4 regions of the Marinobacter albus genome follow, and region 1 is predicted to be linked to each of the others. Evidence: predicted binding sites of a transcription regulator. Region 1 holds the regulator's gene; each other region holds the start of a gene.
What was found. Region 1 encodes FliA, which starts transcription of late flagellar genes. Its sites were predicted from a motif close to CTAAAGTTTNNNNNNNNNNNGCCGNTAA; they were not measured.
Positions count from the first base shown of each region.

Region 2: the regulator FliA is predicted to act here: its motif matches at 1,230-1,257, upstream of QQF73_RS13730 (methyl-accepting chemotaxis protein).
Region 3: the regulator FliA is predicted to act here: its motif matches at 1,960-1,987, upstream of QQF73_RS05550 (methyl-accepting chemotaxis protein).
Region 4: the regulator FliA is predicted to act here: its motif matches at 2,370-2,397, upstream of QQF73_RS15035 (flagellar protein MotY).

Region 1 covers NZ_JASSQD010000001.1:1,506,326-1,510,538, reverse strand. Annotated here, with positions in the region: gene QQF73_RS07095 (chemotaxis protein CheA) at 1-53, opposite strand, end outside; gene QQF73_RS07090 (protein phosphatase CheZ) at 71-856, opposite strand; gene cheY (chemotaxis response regulator CheY) at 877-1,260, opposite strand; gene QQF73_RS07080 (RNA polymerase sigma factor FliA) at 1,423-2,166, opposite strand; gene QQF73_RS07075 (MinD/ParA family protein) at 2,197-3,009, opposite strand; gene flhF (flagellar biosynthesis GTPase FlhF) at 3,116-4,213, opposite strand, start outside.
Region 2 covers NZ_JASSQD010000002.1:478,309-482,521, forward strand. Annotated here, with positions in the region: gene QQF73_RS13725 (CHAD domain-containing protein) at 1-1,191, opposite strand, end outside; gene QQF73_RS13730 (methyl-accepting chemotaxis protein) at 1,415-3,091, shown strand; gene QQF73_RS13735 (response regulator) at 3,081-4,213, opposite strand, start outside.
Region 3 covers NZ_JASSQD010000001.1:1,168,050-1,172,262, forward strand. Annotated here, with positions in the region: gene QQF73_RS05545 (PhoX family protein) at 1-1,881, shown strand, start outside; gene QQF73_RS05550 (methyl-accepting chemotaxis protein) at 2,100-3,740, shown strand; gene QQF73_RS05555 (DUF4870 family protein) at 3,811-4,173, shown strand.
Region 4 covers NZ_JASSQD010000003.1:30,065-34,277, reverse strand. Annotated here, with positions in the region: gene QQF73_RS15050 (SDR family oxidoreductase) at 1-495, shown strand, start outside; gene rnt (ribonuclease T) at 550-1,203, opposite strand; gene pyrC (dihydroorotase) at 1,245-2,276, opposite strand; gene QQF73_RS15035 (flagellar protein MotY) at 2,477-3,352, shown strand; gene QQF73_RS15030 (histone deacetylase family protein) at 3,360-4,213, opposite strand, start outside.

The sequences.
Region 1 (4,213 bases):
CCGGCCTCCACGAGGAAGTCCTGCAAAATCTCGTCATCAGCATCAAACGCCATGCGTAGTCCTCATTAATTCAGAATCCGAGACTGGACAGCAGATCATCGACGTCGTCCTGTCCCGAAACTACATCTTCACGCTCATCAGCCTTGATCTGCGGTCCTACGCCCTGTTCCGCCGAAACCTGAGTCTCGTCAATCTGGTGCACGGTGCCGGTGATCTGGTCCACATGGCTCGCCATTACCACGAGGCTGAGCATCTGTTCCTCTACTTCCTTCACCAGGGTCGTGACCTTCTGGATCACCTGTCCCGTGAGGTCCTGAAAATCCTGGGCCAGCAAAATTTCCGAGAGGTTGTTGTATATGGTGTCGGCGTCCGTCGTCAGGCCGGCAAAAAAACGGTCGATGCGCCCGTAAAGCTCCCGAAACTCTGAGGGCTGCATTTCGCGCCGGCGCAAACGCTGCCACTCATCCCGGAGCGCCGAAGCCTCATCGCGAACGGTGTGGGCCACCGGCATGGTCTCTTCAACCAGATCCATGGTGCGGTTGGCCGCCTGGCTGGTCATTCGAACCACATACTCGAGCCGGTCCGAGGCGTCGGTCATCTTCGACAGCGCTTCCTGCTGTTCCGCGCTGCGTGGATCCACCTGGAAATTCCGGATGGCTTCGTGGAGACTGCGGGTCAACCGACCAACTTCACGGTAGAGACTTTGATCCCTGACCTCGCTGAGCTCATTGATCACGGTCATCGCCTGGGCAAAATCTCCGGCCTTCACGCTTTCGGCCAGCTCCGCACTCTGGCGCTGCAACTGCTCTGTCACCTCCGGATCGAGGCTCCGATGGTTCTTGTTGCTATTGCTCATGAGAGCCATGCGACCTCAGGTTACTGAATGCGTTCGAAGATTTTCTCAATCTTTTCCTTGAGGACCGCTGCCGTGAACGGCTTGACCACATAGCCATTCACGCCGGCCTGGGCGGCAGCCACGATCTGGTCCCGCTTGGCTTCCGCCGTTACCATCAGCACCGGTAACGTCTTCAGATTTTCATCGGCGCGCACGGCTTTAAGCAGATCGAACCCGGACATCCCCGGCATGTTCCAATCCGTTACCAGAAAATCGTACTTGCCACTCTTCAGCATCGGCAGCGCGGTGTTGCCGTCATCGGCTTCATCGGTATTGCTGAAGCCCAAATCTCGCAGCAGGTTCTTGATGATCCGTCGCATTGTGGAAAAGTCATCCACAATCAGGATTTTCATGTTCTTGTCCAATGGGACCTCCAGTTGGTAACACCCGGAATTCGTTTGACCTTCGAGTTCGAAATCTAGCAGGCCGCTGTTTGAAGCACTTATTGTCTGATCTTTGGTGTCCGTGTAAAGCGCCGGTTACCAAAAGCTACAGAGCTCTATGAACCGGACACAGGGAGCACTCATTCAGTCGTCTGCGTCGCGACGCCAGTCTGCAAGGCGCCCACGCAATCTGAGTGCGGCCTGGCTGTGAATCTGACTGACACGGCTCTCACTCACTCCCAGAACAGCACCGATTTCCTTGAGGTTCAGCTCTTCCTGGTAATACAGGCTCAACACCAGCTTTTCGCGTTCGGGCAAGTCTTCAATGGCTTCAGCCAGATTGCGCCGGAAGGCGTCGGATGCCAGACCGTCCAGCGGATTATCACTGGTCTCTGCCTCTTCTATCGGCAGCTCCCCGGATTCATTGAGCTCATCCAGACTAAAAAGTCGTCCGCTGTTCGCGTCGGAAAGTGAGGCATGGTATTCGGATAACTCCATGCCCAGTTCCTGCGCGACTTCGAGGTCCTGGGCTTCGCGACCGAGACGGTCTTCAACGGCCTTGATGGCCTGGGATATCCGGCGGGCATTTCGGTGGACGGAACGGGGCACCCAGTCGCCTTTGCGGATCTCATCCACCATGGCGCCCCTGATCCGAATACCAGCATAGGTTTCGAAGGTGGCGCCCTTGGTCGAGCTGTAGCGTTGTGCGGATTCGAGCAGTCCGATCATGCCGGCCTGCATCAGGTCTTCCAACTGCACCGAAGCAGGCAGCCTGGCCATGAGATGAAGGGCTATTTTCTTGACCAGCGGTGCATGCTCTTCAATGAGCCGCGAAGGGCTTTTCGCATCAGACTGCTGATAGATTCCCAGATGTTTCGCCAATGTCATGTATCCGGTGTTGTTTTGACTGGATCAGATTCAGACTTGGACGAGCCGCTCTACAAAGAACTCCAGATGGCCTCGTGGCGAGGACGGTAACGGCCAGTTGTCCACTTTATCGGCCAAGGCCTTGATCGCCAGGGACGCCTTGGCGCGGGGATAGGCGTCCAGCACCGCCCGCTGCCGCTGCACCGCTTTTTTGACGGCTTCGTCGTAGGGCACCATACCCACATATTGCAATGCGACATCAAGGAAGCGCTCGGTCACCCGGCTCAGTTTCTCAAACAGGTGGCGGCCTTCCTGCTCATTTCGCACCTGGTTCGCCAGGATACGAAAACGGTTTGTGCCGTACTCCCGATTCATCAGCTTGATCAGGGCGTAGGCATCGGTGATGGAGGTAGGTTCGTCGCAGACGACAAAAAGGAGCTCCTGCGATGCCCGGAGGAAACTGACAACGGATTCGGAAATACCCGCTGCGGTATCGACGATCAGTACGTCAATCTGGTCACCCAGCTCACTGAAGGCGTTGATCAGTCCAGCGTGTTCCATCGGGCTGAGGTGGGTCATGCGCTGGGTGCCCGATGAGGCCGGAACAATCTTGACTCCACCTGGCCCGCTGACCAGTATGTCCTTGAGTTCGCACTCGCCGGAAAGCACATCGGCAATATTCCGGCTGGCCGTTATTCCGAGCAGGACATCGATGTTGGCCAGGCCGAGATCGGCATCCAGAATCACCACCCGGCGACCTTTCTGCGCCAGGGCAATTCCAAGGTTAACCGACACGTTACTCTTGCCGACCCCACCCTTGCCGCCGGAAACCGCAATCACCTGTACCGGATGTGCTTTGCTCATGTTGATTCTTGTCTCTCGCCAGTTGTACTGAGGGCTCGTCTTGTCATTGAACGGCGCCAGCTCTGCGCGCCGGATACTCTGTCATCCGGTAAAGGTGCGTTCGCGCTCAGGCCCCTTCAGCAACCGACTGCTGTTGCTGCAGGCGTTTCAGCCGTTCCACCGCCAGCCGCACCAGGGGAATGGCTTCCGCGTGGTGCAGGTCCTCGGGAATTTTCTGCCCGTCCGTGTAATAGGCCACCGGCAATCCGGTTTCCATCACGAACCCAAGAGATTCCCCCAGTGTCAGGGCTTCGTCAATCTTTGTCATTACGCAGCCCGCAAGATTTGCCATCTTATAGCAATGCCACACGGATTTCATGATACGCGGCTGGCTGGTGGCAGACACCACCAGATGAGTACGAATGTTGTGGTGGCTGCGCGCCAGCTCGGCCAACTGCTCCTGGTAGCCTTTGTCCGAGCTGGTCAGGCCGGCGGTATCGATCAACACCAGATGCCGACCGGACAGCTCGTCCAGAATATCGTCCAACGAATGGCTTTCATCCACCACCCGCACCGGAACGTTCAGGATCCGACCAAACACGAACAGCTGCTCGTGAGCGGCCACCCGGTAGCGGTCAGTCGTCACCAGGGCCAGGGAGTCCGCTCCGTGTCGCAACACATAACGCGCCGCCAGCTTGCCGATGGTGGTGGTCTTACCGGAACCTGTCGGACCAACCAACGCGTAGACCCCTCCCTCGTCCGGCCATTCCTGGCGCGAGGTGCGGACGCCGGTTGCCAGCATTTTCAGGGATTGCTTCCAGCCATCTTCAAGCCGGCCGCCCTTGTGACGGCGGGACAGCGAACCCGCCAGGTCACTGCTCAGACCAAACTCCTGCAGTCGCTCGGCCAGCCGCTGCTGGAGCGCATTGCTGACTGGCTTTGCCGGCTCGGCGGAACGGCCGCTCATCATATCCTTGAGTGAGCTGATTTCAGCCCGCATCTGGGCCAGCTCATCGGAATACCCCCGAGCATTCGGCGCAGACGCTGCCACCGACTCGTCAAAGCCGGACGAGGCTGCCTCGTTCAGATCCGCAAACGTGGCGCCGGAATAGGTTGCACCCGCTTTTGCCCGCTTTTCCCGCACTTCACGGATTCGATCACGGGAACGGTTCAGCTCGTCCTCGAGCCGGCGATGCTGGTCGGCCTGCATTTCCGCCAGCCGCGA
Region 2 (4,213 bases), on a different contig from region 1:
CTGAAAGCGGCCATAGTGTTTCTGGCGTTCTTTCAAAACCTTCAGGGGCTTCTTCCAGCCTGCCCTGTCGAGCTCCATCAGATAGCGTGTTCGCTTCAACAGCTTACGCAGTCGGTGGAAATCCTCGTCCGGCGAGGAGCAAGTCAGCACCGCAGAACGCCTGTTGATCTCATCAATACGTCGCCCGGCGGTTTTTCGGATGTCTTTATGGCTCAATGACGTGGCAAGTTTTTCCAGTTTTCCGGATTCGATCCGGTTCTGCCAGTCGGTCAGACTCTTGCGGTAGCGCTTGCCCGTCAGTTTTTTCACCAGCCGCTGTTGCTCGTTGTCCGCCTCTTTCTCGAAATAGGTGTGCAGGGCGGTACGCAGCTCGTCATTGGCAGCGCTCAGCGTCGGCAGCTGTTGCAGGAACACGTGCAGGTCCCGGAGTCGGCTGGTGGCGTTGGCATACCGTTTGAGCTCCTTGACGGGCTTCGCCAGAAGGTTGTTGCCGGTAACCTCCTGGACCGACTCGGCAATGGCGCGGCTGCGACGGATGGCAATGCGGTACTGGTGCAGGAACTCGTCATCCAGCCCGATGATCACCCCCGGTGCCAGTTGATGCATGAGCTCCAGCTGGTGTTGAAGTGCGACTGGAATGTCCCGGCCTGGCCGGGTGCCGTCGGTCGCTGCCCGCTTTTTCAGTTTGCGGGCAAAATGGCTGTAGCTGAACTGGCTCGGCGTCAGGAGTGTCTCCAGTTTGCCCTTGCCCTTCGCTAATTGACGCCAATGGCGGACGGGTGCGCGAATGTGTACGAAACTGGCAGTGGGAAGCTCTGTCGGCGGGTGTTTGACCAGCCACTGGGCAAGCTCCAGGAGTGCCGGGTTGTGTCCGATCACTGCGACCGGGCCATCATCTTCCCGATCCATCAACCATCTGGCCAGGCGTCGGAAGTCGAAGGTGTAGAGCTCAGGGCAGACATGCACCCGTTCCGGGGAAACGGTGGCGGGCAGTATGCCCTCCAGCGTCGCCTGCGCCCGGGTTGCCGGACTGGCGTACATCTGGCCCTCGAAACCGCCATGCCGAGCAAGGGCCCGCCCCAGTGGTGCCAGCTGGCTCTGCCCCCGGGCACTCAGGGGGCGTGCCCGGTCAGGCAGGCTGTCGTCGGCCCAACTGGATTTGGCGTGTCGGATCAGGTAGAGGTCCTTCATGCTGCAACCGTGGTGTTAAGACATTGGTCGAGAACGCGCTCAAGATCGGGGCAGAACCGCCGATATGTCAATTATCTGAAAATGCGTGAACAGTACCAGTCTAGTGCCAGCGCGGGCGACCTTCATTGTCTCGTGCGCAACATAGCCTTAACAAACTGGAACAGTGCTCAACGCATCTCTGTGGATAATTCACAACTCTGACCAGTCCCCAAGGATCGTTGTAATGAACCTCCTGAACAACTTGCGCATACGCACCCGTTTGTTGCTGGCCGTATTGGTGCTGGTCCTCATCACCGCGGCCACCATCGCCTGGATCACGGTCAGCCAGATTCAGGCCAGTGGTGAGGCTGAGCTCAAGCGTCTTGAGGCCAGTCTGCTGGAGTCCCGGAAAGCCGGACTCAAGAATCTGATCGATGCGGCCCGGGCGGTCGTTCTGGAGGCAAAGAACGACCCTGAGCTCTCCGAAGAGGAGGCGAAGGCCGAAGCGGCATCGCGTCTCCGGACCATCCGGTTCGACAAGTCCAATTACGTCTTCGCCTACACCCGGGACGTCTACAACCTGGCCTATGCCCCCGATCCCTCCAAGGAAGGACCGTCAAGCAACCCAACCCTCAGGAAGCTGGTGGGTGCCCTGTTCGATGCCGCCGAGACCGATGGCTACTACGAATACGAGTGGATGAACCCGGCATCGGGCAATGAAGAGCCGAAGGTCTCCTACTCGACGATTATTCCGGGTTGGGACTGGATGATTGGTGCCGGTGTGTACGTGACCAACATCGATCGTGAAGTCGCCGCTGCGCAGGCTGAAATTCAGGACAACATTGCCTCAACCCTCGGATTCATTCTGATGGTGACGGTGATCGTTGTGGTTGTTTCACTGTTGGTTGGCCTTTTGGTTGGTCGCACCGTGACCAGGCCGCTCAAAGGCGTGAGCGACATGATGCAGGAAATCGCGGACGGTGAGGGCGATCTTCGCCACCGTCTGCCGGAGGACGGCACCGACGAGCTGGCCGAGTTGGGGCGGCGCTTCAATGCCTTTGTGATCAAGATCCAGGACACCATCCGGGAAGTGGGCGCCACCACGGATCAGGTCGCCTCGGCCGCCGAGGAACTGAGTCGGGTAGCCAATGAAACCCGAGCGTCGGTTCAGGAACAGGGTTCAGAGACCGACCAGATCGCCTCGGCCATCAATGAAATGGCGGCAACCATCCAGCAGATTTCCGGCAATGCCAACGAGGTCGAGAGTGCGGCCTCAGATGCCGATCGCATGGCTCGGGATGGCGGGGAAACCATTACCAATGCCCAGGCCGCGGTCAACAAACTGTCCGAGGAAATCCAGGACAGCGCCCGGACCATCGACGCCCTGGCCGAGAAGTCTGACGACATCCAGCAGGTTCTCGATGTGATTCACGCCGTGACCGAACAGACCAACCTGCTGGCGCTGAACGCGGCTATTGAGGCGGCCCGGGCCGGTGAGCATGGTCGTGGCTTCTCGGTGGTTGCCGATGAGGTCCGTCAGCTGGCGAAGCGCAGTGCCGAGTCCGCAGACCAGATTCGTGAAATGATTGACGGGTTTGTCTCCGAGTCCCGTTCCGCGGTTGAGCGCATGAACCGGTCCCGTGATCGGTCATCGGAGACGGTTGAGCGCATCAATCACGCCACGGGGGCGTTGGGCACTATCGAGAAATCGGTTGGCCAGATCCACGACCAGGTGACCCAGATTGCCACTGCTGCCGAGCAGCAGAGTCAGGTGGCAGAAGAAATCAACCAGAATGTCGTGCGCATCGTTGATGCCGCCCAGCGCAGCGACACCGGCGTCACCCAGACCAACGAAGCAAGCCAGGAACTGGCGCGGCTGGGTGAAACCTTGCGAGGCCTGGTCAGTCAGTTCAAGGTCTGATTCCGGTGGTCTGGCTTTGTCGAAGCAGCTCCCGGAGCCGGCGGGAGCGCCGTGCCCGGGCGAAGATGGTGGTCAGCAGGTAATCCGGGTCGAAGGGCTTGTTGATGTAATCGTCACCGCCAAGAGCTGCACTCATGACTTTCTGGTCCGAGTGGGTGTCGGAGGTCAGAAAAAGAATGGGGATCGGGTCAAAGAACCTGTCCTGACGGAGGATTGCTGCCAGCTCGATGCCGGAAACTTCCGGCATCAGCACATCGAGAATCACGACGTCCGGTTCAAATGCTTTTGCAGCCTCCAGCGCTTTCTTCGGATCGACAACGGTACGGACCTCGAGTCCGGCCCGCTCCAACACCAGTTGATTCACCGCCAGCACGGCCTCATCGTCATCGACCATCAACACCCTGAAGGCCGGAGCACGCTCGATGTCGGCGTATTCCCGGGCCACGTCGACCAGTTCGTTCTGGCGAACCGGTTGGGTCAGGTAGCGGGACGCCCCGGCCCTCAGGGCATCCAGCCGGGTGTCCATGTCATCCCGGGCCGACAGAAACACCACGGGGGGCAGGTTTCCGAGTTTCTGCTTGAGGAACCGGATAATTCGTGGGCCCGCACAGGCGTCGTCGCCGAAGCTGATGTTCATGATGATCAGGTCGGGCGGTGGCAGAATCTCGAAGGTGTCGCCATAAACGGTTGCGGACATGAATACCCGGGCATCAAAGCCCGCTTCTTCCAGCCAATGCAGAATCTCACCAGCAACCAAGTCGTCCTCTTCGACAATGTGGATGGAACGTGAGCCCGACAATGCAACGGAGCCCAGTTCCGGCTCGCTTGTGATCTCCACGTCGCGCATGGCTCTGACCAGGGCCAGGATCGCTTCCTGTTTTGACACCGGATCCTCGGCTGAAGCGTCAAACCAGGCATCCACCATGCCCAGCATCTGTTTGGCGGCACGGGAGGTAGGCAGAAGCCCCAAAGAACCCGCCGCGCCGGCTATTTTGTGGGCTTCCTGATAGATTGTGTTCAGGGAGGAGCGCAATTTGCCACCATCTTCCCGGTAATCGCCGTCGACCGGAATGGCCATGACCAGATACTCCATCCGGTCCAGTCGTCCCGGCAGTTTCTCCA
Region 3 (4,213 bases), 340 kb from region 1:
AGCATCATGGGCGTCGGCCTGGCAGCATGCGCCAGCGACGGTAATAGTAGCAGTGGCAACACCAATGCCAACTCCGATAACGCCTCGGCCACCGAGCTGGGTTTCAAGGCCGTTGCTGTCTCAGCCGCCAACCAGGTGGTTGTTCCCGAAGGCTACTCCGCCCAGGCTTTCCTGCCCTGGGGTACACCGATTACCGGTTCCTATCCCGCTTTCCGGGCCGATGCCTCCAACAGCGGTGAGGACCAGGAACAGCAGATCGGCATGCATCACGATGGCATGCATTTCTTCCCGATCGACCAGAAAGCCGGCGGCAGCAGTTCCACCGAGGGCCTGCTGGTGATGAATCACGAGTACATCAATCAGGGCGCCCTGCATCCGGATGGCCCCACCAGCGCTGACGCCAACGGTGGTGTGCGTCCCGAGGACGAAGTTCGAAAGGAGATTGCCGCCCATGGTGTGTCCGTGGTGCATATCAGGCAGGACAGCCAAGGCACCTGGGATGTGGTCTTTGGCAGCCCGTTCAACCGGCGGATTACCGGCGGTACCGAGATGGATATCCGCGGCCCCGTACGTGGATACGAGAAACTGATCACCAGGTTCAGCCCGGATGCCACCGAAACCCGCGGCACCCTGAACAACTGCTCCATGGGCCCGACACCGTGGGGCACTTACCTGACCGCCGAAGAAAACTGGCACGGTTATTTTGCCAATAGCGCGGGCACGCAGCCCCGGGAACAGGCCCGCCATGGTGTCGGCAGCTCCAGTCGATACGACTGGGAGCTGGCGGACAACGGGGCGGACGCCTACGTCCGTTTTGATATTACCCCGGGTGCCGGAAACGCGGACGAGGACTATCGCAACGAAGCCAACACCTTCGGTTACATGGTAGAGATCGATCCCTTTACGCCCGAGAGCAAGCCGCAGAAGCGCACCGCCCTGGGTCGTTTTGGTCACGAGGGGGTGATTTTCGCGCCGGTCAAGGAAGGCCAGCCGGTGGTCTGCTATTCGGGTGACGATTCCCGCTTCGAGTACATCTACAAGTTCGTGTCATCCCAACCTTATTCGGCAGCGACTGCCGGTGGTTATCTGCTGGATAAGGGTACTCTGTACGTTGCCCGCTTCAACGAGGACGGCTCCGGGGACTGGCTGGCACTGTCGCTTGAGGATGCCGACTTTGCCGCCAAGGTGGCTGCCGCCGAAGGCACCACGGTCGGTGAAGTTGCATTCGACGGTTTTGCCAACCAGGCCGATGTGCTGCTGAACACCCGACTGGCCGCCGACATTGCCGGCGCAACACCGATGGACCGACCCGAGTGGGGAGCCGTCGATCCGAACACCGGTGAGGTCTATTTCACGCTGACCAATAACTCCCAGCGTACGGAAGAACAGACCAACGCGGCCAACCCGTTGGCAGAAAACCGCACCGGCCACATCATCCGTTGGGCGGAGGAAAACGATGACCACGCCGCTGTTGCGTTCAACTGGGACATCTTTGTGTTTGCGGGTGAACAGGGCACCGAAACGGTTGTCGATGGAAACACGGTTGTTTCCTTGAGTGACGACAATATTTTCAACAGCCCGGATGGTCTCTGGTTCGACTACAACGGCCGGCTGTGGATTCAGACCGATGGCTCCGACGATGCGCCATACCAGAACAACATGATGCTGGCGGCCAATCCGGTGACCCGCGAAATCAAGCGCTTCTTCGTGGGACCTCAGGGGTGTGAGGTCACCGGTGTGGTGACCACGCCGGATGTGAAGACCATGTTCGTCAATATTCAGCATCCGGCGGCGGATTGGCCGTTCGGGACCGAAGGCGACCATCCGCGAGATGCCGCGGTGATTGTCACCCGTGACGATGGTGGAGTAATCGGCGCCTAGGCGCCCTGCCAACCGCTGACTGCAACCGCAGGGCTGGTCGATTCCGTCAGGGAATCGGTTGGCCCTGCGGTTTTTTTGTTCAAGAAATCGCCGGCCACGCCGTTACAATCAAAGTATCAACTAAAGTATGAGTTATTAGCTTAAGCCAATTCATTAATCTCCCTAATGGCCTTCAGGCGAAGAATGATTGAACGAAAAACAATAATTTCGAGGTTTGTATGGCATTACTCGAACGGACAACAGTTCTCTGGGGGGTGGCAGTCGCGGTCGTCGGTGCGGTTACCGGGGTATTGGTGGCACCAGTGTTAGGTCTTGAACCCGCGTCCGTGTTTATTGGACTGATTGGCGGTCTTGCGCTTGCCGGTGGTTACTTCATCTTACGGGTTCTCGAACCCATTGAACGGGGCATCAAGGGCCTGAACGACGGCTCCTTGCCTGATGATCATCCGCTTCGAACCCAGTGTGACGGTCTGCTTGCTGATGCCAAGGCGGGGCGTGCCCTGGTTGAGACGCTGGCTGGCAGTGCTGACCAGAATGCCATTTCTGCGGCCCAGGTCTCTTTCGCCGCTGACCAGTTGAAACTGCGTCTTGACCGACAGGTGCAAGAGACCGCCCAGATGGCCGACTACGCTGGCCAGATCACGGAAACTGTCCGTGAATCCTCCGCCCAGGCCACTGAGGCCGCTACCATGGCGCACCAGGCGAGTGTGACCAGTGCAGAAGGGCGGCAGGCTCTGGTCGATGCCATCGACAGCGTGCGGCTGGTTCATCAGCAATCGGCAGAGAACCTCACGCTCATCCAGGAACTGAATGAGAAATCCAACAAGATCCAGGGTGTCACCACCACCATTCAGGGCATCGCCGAGCAGACCAACCTGTTGGCTCTCAACGCCGCCATCGAAGCCGCTCGCGCTGGTGAGCAGGGCCGGGGATTTGCGGTAGTCGCGGATGAAGTTCGGCAACTGGCGGGTAGAACGGCCCAGGCCACCAGTGAAGTCGCCGAAACCCTGCAGGAAATTCGATCAGGCACCAACCTGGTTGTCACCCGGATTGAGGATCTTGCCCGTAGCGTCGAGGAAGGGCTGACGTCCGTGGAGAGTGTTGGCGAGCGTCTGGACCAGATTCGTGACCAATCAGACCGGGTGCAGCAGCAGGTGGCCCGGATTGCTGAAATCGACCAGAAAAATGAGCAGAGTCTGGAGCAGATGTTTGCCGGCATTGAAACGGTCCGGGATCAGATTGAAGAGAGTGACTCCAGCGTTGCGTCACTTGCGGAACAGGCCGCAACCCTGATGGAACTGGCGGAGAAAGCCAACGCCGCCTTTGCCCTGAACAGTGATGCCAGTTACCACCGGTTTTTTTACGACCAGGCCAAGACCGGCGCCGCGAAGATCAGCCGGTTGTTTGAACAGGCGATCCGTGACGGCAAGCTGTCGGAACAGGCGTTGTTTGATAGGAAGCGGGAATTGATTCGCAATACCCACCCGCCCAAGTACGCGAGCAGTTTTGACCGATTTACCGACCAGTACCTGCCTGCCGTTCAGGAAGCCGTCAAGAACGCCCACGAGTCCCTGGTCTTTGCCATCTCTGCGGCACCGGACGGCTACGTACCTACCCATAACCGCGACTTCGCCCATGCCCCGACCGGCGATCCCAAGGTGGACCTGGTCAAGAGCCGGAGCAAACGGCTGTTCAATGACCGGACCGGTATCCGTTGTGGTAGTCACACCCAGGATATGTTGTTGCAGACCTATCGTCGGGACACCGGGGAAATCATGCATGACCTCTCCGTGCCCATCTATGTAAAGGGTAAGCACTGGGGCGGCTTTCGCCTGGGATACCGTCCGGACAACCACTGATCCTTCAGGAAGTTTCGGTGTCTGCGGGCTGTGGTAGACTCCAGAAAGAAACCCCGAAGGAGAGTACGTTTTGGCAGAACAGGAACATATCCCCGCTGATCCCGACCCGATCGCACGTCGTTCAGACCCGGCGCGCAATCTGGCGGTTGTGGTCTATATCCTTCAGGCCCTGTCATTCTTTGTTGGCGGCATCACCGGTCTGGTGGGCGTGATCATCAATTACGTCAAGATGGATGACGTCCGCAATACCTGGATCGAGCGCCATTTCCAGTGGCAGATTCGCACCTTCTGGATCGGTCTGCTGTGGACAGTTATCGGTATCGTGACAGCGCCGCTGATCATTGGCTGGTTCATCCTGCTCGGGATCTCTATCTGGATCATTTACCGGATTGTCAAAGGCGCACTCGCGCTGAACGAGGGAAAACCCGTCTGATGTTCCAGACGACCGGGCGGTTCGACACCGTGGAAGTGGA
Region 4 (4,213 bases), on a different contig from region 1:
TTTGCACCGAAAATGCTGGAGAACCGTCGTGGCCACGTGATCAACATTTCCTCCATCGGTGTGCTGACCAACGCGCCGCGATTCTCTGCCTACGTGGCATCCAAGTCGGCACTGGACGCGTTCAGTCGCTGTGCGGCGGCCGAGTGGTCGGATCGCAATGTGACCTTCACCACCATCAACATGCCGCTGGTGAAGACGCCCATGATTGCGCCGACCAAAATCTACGATTCGGTGCCAACGCTGACGCCGGAGGAAGCCGCCGACATGGTTGCCGAAGCCATCGTCTATCGTCCGAAGCGCATCGCGACCCGACTGGGCATCTTTGCGCAGGTGTTGCATGCCCTGGCACCGAAGATGGGCGAGATCGTGATGAACACCGGCTACCGCATGTTCCCGGATTCGCCGGCAGCAGCGGGCAGCCGGTCCGGCCAGAGGCCCAAGGTGTCCAGCGAGCAGGTGGCGTTCGCGGCCATCATGCGGGGCATCTACTGGTAAGTGGTCGCTCCGTGAGATCAAAAAACCCCGCCTCGGCGGGGTTTTTTGTGTCGGTCATTCGGCCTCTTCAATCAACGGCGGGGGGAAACCGCCCAGATCCTTCCAGCGATTTACTATCCCGCAGAACAGGTCCGCCGTTTTCTCCGCATCATAGGCGGCAGAGTGCGCTTCCTTGTTGTTGAACGGAATACCGGCCAGTTTGCAGGCCTGGGCCAGAACCGTGTGGCCGTAGGCGAGTCCCGCCAGTGTGGCGGTGTCAAACGTGGAAAACGGGTGGAACGGATTGCGCTTGATGTCGGCTCTCATCGCAGCGGCAAACACGAAGTTGTGATCGAACGTGGCGTTGTGGCCAACCAGCACCGCGCGCTTGCAGTCGAAGGCTTTCACCGCTTTACGAATCGGGGTAAAGATTTCGCTCAGGCCTTCCCGTTCGGGGACCGCTTCCCGCTCCGGATTCCAGGGGTCAATGCCGGTGAAGTCCAGCGCCGATTGTTCGAGGTTTGCGCCCTCGAACGGATCAATCTGTTGCACGTGGGTCTCCCCGCGCAGAAGGTAGCCGTTCTCGTCCATGGTCAGCAGCACCGCGGCCACTTCCAGCAAGGCGTCCCGCTCCGGATTGAAACCGGCGGTTTCCACGTCAACGACGACGGGCAGAAAACCGCGAAAGCGGCGGGACATGGGATGCGGTTCTTTGTTTTCGTCAGTCACTCAAACTCCGGTCATGGCCGTGTGATGAAAAGTCAGGATGTTTACGCCAGGCGCCAGTTCACGGTTTCACCCGCTTTCAGTGGCACGATGTTGCCGTCTGCCAGAGGCAGTTGCTCCGGCATGGTCCAGGGGTCCCGCACCAGGGTAATGGTGTCCGTGTTTCTCGGCAGACCGTAGAAGTCCGCGCCGTTAACGCTGGCGAACGCCTCCAGTTTGTCCAGAATGCCCAGTTCCTCGAAGATCTCTGCATACAGGCCGATGGCGCCATAAGCAGAGTAGCAGCCAGCGCAGCCGCACGCGGCTTCCTTGCGGTCCTTGGCGTGGGGCGCAGAATCGGTGCCCAGGAAGAAACGTGGATTACCACTTGCAACGGCATCGCGCAGGGCCTGCTGGTGACGGTTGCGCTTAAGTATAGGCAGGCAGTAGAGATGCGGGCGAATGCCGCCAACCAGCATGTGATTGCGGTTATACATCAGGTGCTGTGGCGTCAGTGTGGCGGCCAGATTGTTGCCGGCGTACTGCTGAACAAATTTCGCCGAATCCGCCGTGGTGATATGTTCCAGAACCACCTTGAGGTTCGGAAAGTCGTCCATGGTCGGAGCGAGTACCCGTTCGAGGAACACTTTCTCGCGATCGAAAATATCAATGTCAGCATCGGTCACCTCACCGTGAACCAGCAGCAGCATGCCGCATTCGGCCATGGCTTCCAGCACCGGGTAGATATTGCGAATGTCTTTTACACCCGATGCGGAGTTGGTGGTGGCGCCGGCCGGGTAGAGTTTGGCGGCAACCACTCCGGCTGCCTTCGCGTCGCGAACGGTCTCTGCGGTGGTGCTCTCGGTGAGGTAAAGCGTCATCAGGGGCTGGAATTCCGTGCCCTTGGCGGCATCCAGAATGCGGTCCCGGTAGGCCAGGGCGTCTGCGGTAGTGGTTACCGGCGGAACCAGGTTGGGCATGATGATCGCGCGCCCGAAACACGCGGCGGTGGCCGGAACGACATCCTTTAGGACATCGCCGTCACGCACGTGCAGGTGCCAGTCGTCCGGACGGGTGAGAGTGATCTGATCGGTCATGGGAGGTTTCCGCAGTTCCATAGGTGGGCCATGGCCCTGAAAAATTTTGCGAATTATACCAGAAGGGGAGAGTGTTTGTTTTTGTATCCGACCCTAAAGAAGATGGGGGCCGGGCCGTTAACCGGGGAAACCACTGAATCAGTTGAGCACGTTGGTAATCCGCTATGGCATCCAGCTTACGAACATTCTCTCTTGGCCTGATGGGCGCCCTCGCGCTGGGTCTGGCCGGACCGTCAGGTGCTTCCAGCTACGGTGCGGGCATCGAGAACAGCCAGTGGTATCTGGCAGAATCGGTGTTCGAATGTTCGCTGGTGCATGAAGTTCCGGGGTACGGCAAAGCCGTGTTCCGGCACCGGGCCGGTGAAAGGCTCACATTCTTTCTTGAGTCGGAATCGCCGCTGATGCGGCCGGGCCGTGGTGATCTGGTGGTTGAGGCCCCGGCGTGGCGCCCGGGTGTGGCCCCCAGACCCCTGGGCAAGGTCACGGTCTCGGACGGAAACCGGCCGGTGCTGCTGGAAACCCGCCAGGCCATGGTGCTGGTTCAGGGTCTGCTTGAGGGCCTGCGCCCGACGGTCACCCGGGAATCATGGTTTGATAGTCGGCCGGTGCGGGTTCAGGTGTCGAACGTGAATTTCGCCGGACAGTTCCAGAGCTACCGGGCCTGCACGGCCAACCTGTTGCCGGTCAACTACGACCAGGTTCGACGCTCCCGCATTCCCTTTGCCAGTGGCAGTACCAGCCTGTCTGAGGCCGATCGCCAACTGCTCAATAACCTGGTGACCTACGTGCTGGCCGATTCAACCGTTGAGCGGATTTTCGTGGACGGACACAGCGATCGTCTGGGCAGTCGCATCGACAACCGGGCGCTGTCCGAGGAACGGGCAAACGTGGTGGCTGACTATCTCAAGGCGCAAGGAGTTTCCGAGGATATGATTACCGTGCGGGCTCATGGCGACCAATACCCGGTTTCACGCCGGCCCTCCGATAACCGTCGCACCAACATACGGTTGCAGCGTGAGGGTGAGCGCCCGGAATTCCAGCAGGCCAATGGCTACGGTGGCGACTCCGCCGGATGAGTCCGGTTCAGTAGACGGAGTTCAGTACTTCAAGATGAGCCGTCACACTCTCGCCCAGGGCCTTCAGGCTGTAGCCCCCCTCCAGCGTTGAAATGATCCGGTCATTGGCGTGGTCACTGGCTACGCTGACAATCATTTCCGTTAACCAGCGATAGTCATCCACTTCGAGATTCAGTTCGGCCATCGGGTCCAGCCGGTGGCCATCGAACCCGGCCGAGATCAGGATAACCTGAGGTTTGAAGTCCTGCAGTTTCTTGACCCAGGCCGACTCGACAGCCTTGCGGTATTCAATCGCGGCGCAGCCCGCTTCAATCGGTGCGTTGATAATGTTTGGCGCTTGCCGGTGCACGTGCGAGTGTGGATAGAACGGGTGCTGAAAGCTGGAGCACATGAGAATGCGCTCATCCCCTCCGACGATATCCACCGTGCCATTGCCCTGGTGCACGTCAAAATCAATGATGGCCACCCGATCCAGCTGATGGAAGGTAAGGGCGCGCATCGCGGCCAGGGCCACGTTGTTGTAGAAGCAGAAACCCATGGATTTGCTGCGTTCGGCGTGATGACCCGGGGGACGAGCGCAGACAAAGGCGTTGGTAACCTGGCTGCTCATGACCATGTCCACGGCCTGGATGTTCGCGCCGGCGGCGAGGCGGGCGGCCCGCAGGGTGTCCGGCATCATGGCGGTATCGGGATCGGTGAATACCCGGCCCCGGGTCGGTTGCATCAAGTCGAGCTGGTGCAGGTACTTTTCGGGATGAACGGTCAGCAGCTGGTCACGGGTGATTTCTTCGGGGCGGACCCAGTCGAGGTCCTGCTCAAGATTGGTTTCTGCGATGTGACTGAGGATGGCTGTGATGCGCT